2 regions of the Acinetobacter schindleri genome follow, and region 1 is predicted to be linked to the other one. Evidence: predicted binding sites of a transcription regulator. Region 1 holds the regulator's gene; the other holds the start of a gene.
What was found. Region 1 encodes PhoB, which activates phosphate uptake and scavenging genes when phosphate is short. Its sites were predicted from a motif close to TGTCATNAANCTGTCATAA; they were not measured.
Positions count from the first base shown of each region.

Region 1 (2,211 bases):
TCAAAGATCGACGATTGCATCTTGAGACCGTCAGGCGCATCATCAATATGATGATAATAATCAACGAAATTTGGCTGAGAGAGTAAACTCAGAATATTACGGCTTTTATCTTCAGCACTGATGCCGAGCAGACGTTCAGCTGCGGGATTCCACCATTCAATCTGCTGATTTTCATCGATCAGTACCACGGCTTCCTGTAGCGCGCCTAGAGAAGACTGGGCACGATCAATCAGCTCGACCATTTCCGCCTGTACAATGCGTTCCTGACGCTGGGCCTGATAGACATTAAAGAGCAGGGCACCCCAGATGCCATTGATCTTGGGTGGTACGTCATAAGGACGATTGGAAATCCAGTCATTGACCAGATACAGGGAACGGATTTGTGTGACAAAAAATGCTACAAAAGCCAGTACGATACAGACCCAGAAATACCCGATCCCGAAACCAATCAGGCTACCGATCAACAGGAAAAAGGCCAGAAGGCGTAAATCCTGCTTGGCAAAATCCCATAAGCTATTGGAGCTTGGCAATTTATGCCCACGGGCCATTTCAGGAACAGGGTAGGGTTTATACATAAAGCAGGATTTACCTAAGTCAAATTATCCGAGTGCAACATCAATACGGGTCGAAAAGCGATAGCCGGTTCCGCGTACAGTCTGTACAAAACGGTCAGCGCCATATGGCTCCAGCACTTTGCGCAGGCGTCGGATATGCACGTCAATGGTTCGGTCTTCAATATACACATTGCCACCCCAAACCTGATCCAGGAGCTGGGCACGGGTATAGGCACGTTCTGGATGGGTCATGAAGAAGGCCAGCAGGCGGTATTCAGTCGGCCCCATATCCAGAATAGTATCATTAAAGCTGACACGCTGGCTTGCAGGATCAAGTAACAGGCCATTGGCTTCAATACTTTTTTCACCATTCAGGCTATTGGTACGGCGCAGTACGGCTTTGATACGGGATACCAGTTCACGGGTAGAAAATGGCTTGGTCATGTAGTCATCTGCACCGGCATCCAGACCTTGAACCTTATGATCTTCTTCGCCTCGTGCAGTGAGCATAATGACTGGAATTTCTAACAGGGTTTCATCGCGTTTCAGGCGACGGCATAAGTCTACACCGCTCACTCCACCGGGCATCATCCAGTCCAGCAGGATCAAGGCTGGACGCTGATCCACAATCATTTGATGAGCCTGTTTGGCATCTTCTGCTTCTAAACAATTGAAGCCAGCCATATCCAGTGCCGTATGGATCATTTCCCGAATTGGAAGCTCATCATCGACGATTAAAATGTAGTCATCTTTCACAGCGCATTTCCTATAAGTCAACGGTGGACCGTTTTATATTTATGACGAGCCTATTACAAAGATTAATTATGACAGTATCATTGCAGAAAGGGATATTTGCCCTGCTTTCGCAAAGATTTGTGACAATTTAAGTTGCTTGATAAAGGAAAAATATCTGTAATAACAATTGATTGAAAAATAGAAAATAAATTAAGAAATAATTGCGCTAAACCTTATTTCTTATCTGAAAAAGATTCAAAAAGTGCCAAAAATACAATACTGCACGAGGACAGGACCTCCTCCATGGACTGTTTAAAACCGCTCATGACCCAACGAATGGCAATCTGGGTGACATAACCATTTAAGCCCGTGGATACCAGAGAAATTTCCTGTGCGGAACGGCTCAGGTTCGGCATCATCAGCATGACAAAGGCCTGAATCATGCGGTCAAAACGGCCCATGGTTTCATGAATGGTGGCTTGATTATGCAGTTCCTGTACCAGCATGGCATCGATATAAATAATCCGGGCCATACGTGGATTATCACGCAATGTAGTGAGCAGGGCAGTCAGACCAGCTTCGATCATCTTTTTAGGATCAGAGGAAGCCTGCATCATGGCTTGCATGACATTTTGCTGCAATTCATCAATCAGTTTTAGAAAAATAGTTTGGAACAGATGCTCACTTTTCTTAAACGATTCATAGAAATAGCGTTCGGTCAGCTTGGCTTCAGTACAGATATCTTTGACGGTTACAGAAAAAAAGCCATGCGTGCCATAAGCTTGAATACCCGCTTCAATCAGCTTTTCCCGGCGTGCCTGCTGGCGTTCAGCCATAGACAGTCCCTTAAACTGACGTTCCTTTGTCATCGTTTTTTGTTGTTTTTCCATAGGAATTGTCGAATTGGTCATAGAATGATTAA
Region 1 covers NZ_CP044483.1:134,004-136,214, forward strand. The annotation lists gene phoR (phosphate regulon sensor histidine kinase PhoR) at 1-575, opposite strand, end outside; gene phoB (phosphate regulon transcriptional regulator PhoB) at 600-1,310, opposite strand; gene FSC11_RS00625 (TetR/AcrR family transcriptional regulator) at 1,523-2,200, opposite strand.

Region 2 (2,211 bases), 1.0 Mb from region 1:
TCAAGATTCTTGTTTAACGAGTATGCCAAAGGTACACAACCGATCAAGATCAGCATGATCAGGCCCATACCTTTTTGACCATCATTTGAACCATGGGCAAAGCTTACGCCAGTACAGGTAAAAATCAGAATGGCACGAATCAGTGGTGGTGGTGGCTTGTTACCTTCAGGTGGCTTAAACAGTTCTAGCTGCTTTCTGAAGATTTTTTTCACCAGCAAGAACAGGATTGCAGCAAAAGCAAAACCGATCAAAGGCGAAAATAACAGCGCCTTACCGACTTTCATCACCTGTTCCATGTCCACACCGGAAGCACCGCCACCTGCATTAAGCAAATAGTTCATGATGCCCACACCTAGAATCGAACCAATCAGGGTATGTGAACTAGAAGCAGGAATACCCAGGAACCAGGTGCCCAGATTCCAGAGAATCGCGGCGATCAACATGGCAAAGACCATGGCAAAACCGGCTCCTGTACCCACGTTCATAATCAGTTCAACAGGAAGTAATGCAATGATCCCGTAAGCAACGGCACCACTGGCCACCATTACCCCAAGGAAATTACAGAAACCTGCCCACATGACTGCAACCGGTGCAGACAATGCGTTGGTATAGATTACGGTGGCAACCGCGTTGGCTGTATCGTGGAAACCATTGACGAATTCAAAGCCCAGCGCAATAAATAGCGCTGTGGCTAAAAGAATCATCGAATACAGACCGATTGCTGGAACATGCGCCAGATCTGAAGTCAACTGAAAGCCGATATAAATCAGCGTAGAAATAATTACAGTCAGAAACACCGGCATAAAAAATTTCGGTGTTGGCACATGAACATTAGTCGACTTATGTGAAGGCGACTGATGGGCTGAACCTGAGGGAGTTTGATTAGAATTCATGCAAGCAGGAATAGAGGATTCAAGAATCCCCATATTGTTCAGTTTAATTGTGACAATTATATGACAAAGCGCCGTCATATAGACCAATTTTTTAGACTTTCTTGCTGCCGTTCATCCTAAAGCTACATACTATCAATATTAAAATTAAAAAATAAAAATCAATAATTTACTTAAATAAAAACCGTTTATCCACTCAACTTCATTCATGTTTTGCAATAAAATTAATCATTTTCTCAGGACTGTCATTTTCCTGAGCCGGTCACAGTTGACTCTATATTGCCCCAGTCATATGACACTTTCATGAAACTCATTTATATTTTATTTTCGGTCAAATTCCTCCATAACTGACTTCGAGCTTTCTGTTTTCTATCTGTTTTCAGCTTTCTATGCACACTTCAATTTGCTTATCAGATTTTCATATCAGCCATATCCAGCATTCTGAATAATGGCTACAGAAAACTGCGCACTAATCTGTTAAGATTATTGCCGTTTTTGATGCTTACTGAGAAAGTCTGAATGTCCACACTTGCCACCCTGAAAGAACTTCTTGCCAAAAGAATTTTAATTATCGATGGTGCGATGGGTACCATGATCCAACGCCATAAATTGGAAGAAGCCGATTATCGGGGTGAGCGTTTTGCTGATTGGGCATATGACCTTAAAGGCAACAACGACCTTCTGGTTTTAACACAACCACACATTATTCAAGGTATCCACGAAGCGTATCTTGAAGCGGGCGCTGACATTATTGAAACCAATACCTTTAACGGTACGCGTGTTTCAATGTCGGATTACCACATGGAAGATCTGGTTCCGGAAATTAACCGTGAAGCAGCGCGTATTGCCAAAGAGGCCTGCGCGAAATACTCAACGCCGGAAAAACCACGTTTTGTGGCAGGTGTAATTGGTCCAACCTCACGTACCACCTCTATTTCACCAAACGTAAATGATCCTGCGTTTCGTAACATCACCTTTGATGCTTTAAAAGTCGACTATATCGAATCGACCAAAGCATTGATTGAAGGTGGTGCGGACATTATCCTCATTGAAACAGTATTTGATACCTTGAATGCCAAAGCTGCGATCTTTGCGGTGAAAGAAGTCTTTAAAGAAATTGGTTATGAATTGCCAATCATGATTTCGGGCACAATTACTGATGCATCAGGCCGTACATTGACCGGTCAAACCGCTGAAGCATTCTGGAACTCAATGCGTCATGCAGAACCGATTTCAATCGGCTTTAACTGTGCGCTGGGTGCAGATGCAATGCGTCCACACGTAAAAACCGTATCTGACGTTGCTGATACTTTCGTTTCTG
Region 2 covers NZ_CP044483.1:2,234,499-2,236,709, forward strand. The annotation lists gene FSC11_RS10755 (inorganic phosphate transporter) at 1-893, opposite strand, end outside; gene metH (methionine synthase) at 1,410-2,211, shown strand, end outside.
Region 2: the regulator PhoB is predicted to act here: its motif matches at 941-959, upstream of FSC11_RS10755 (inorganic phosphate transporter).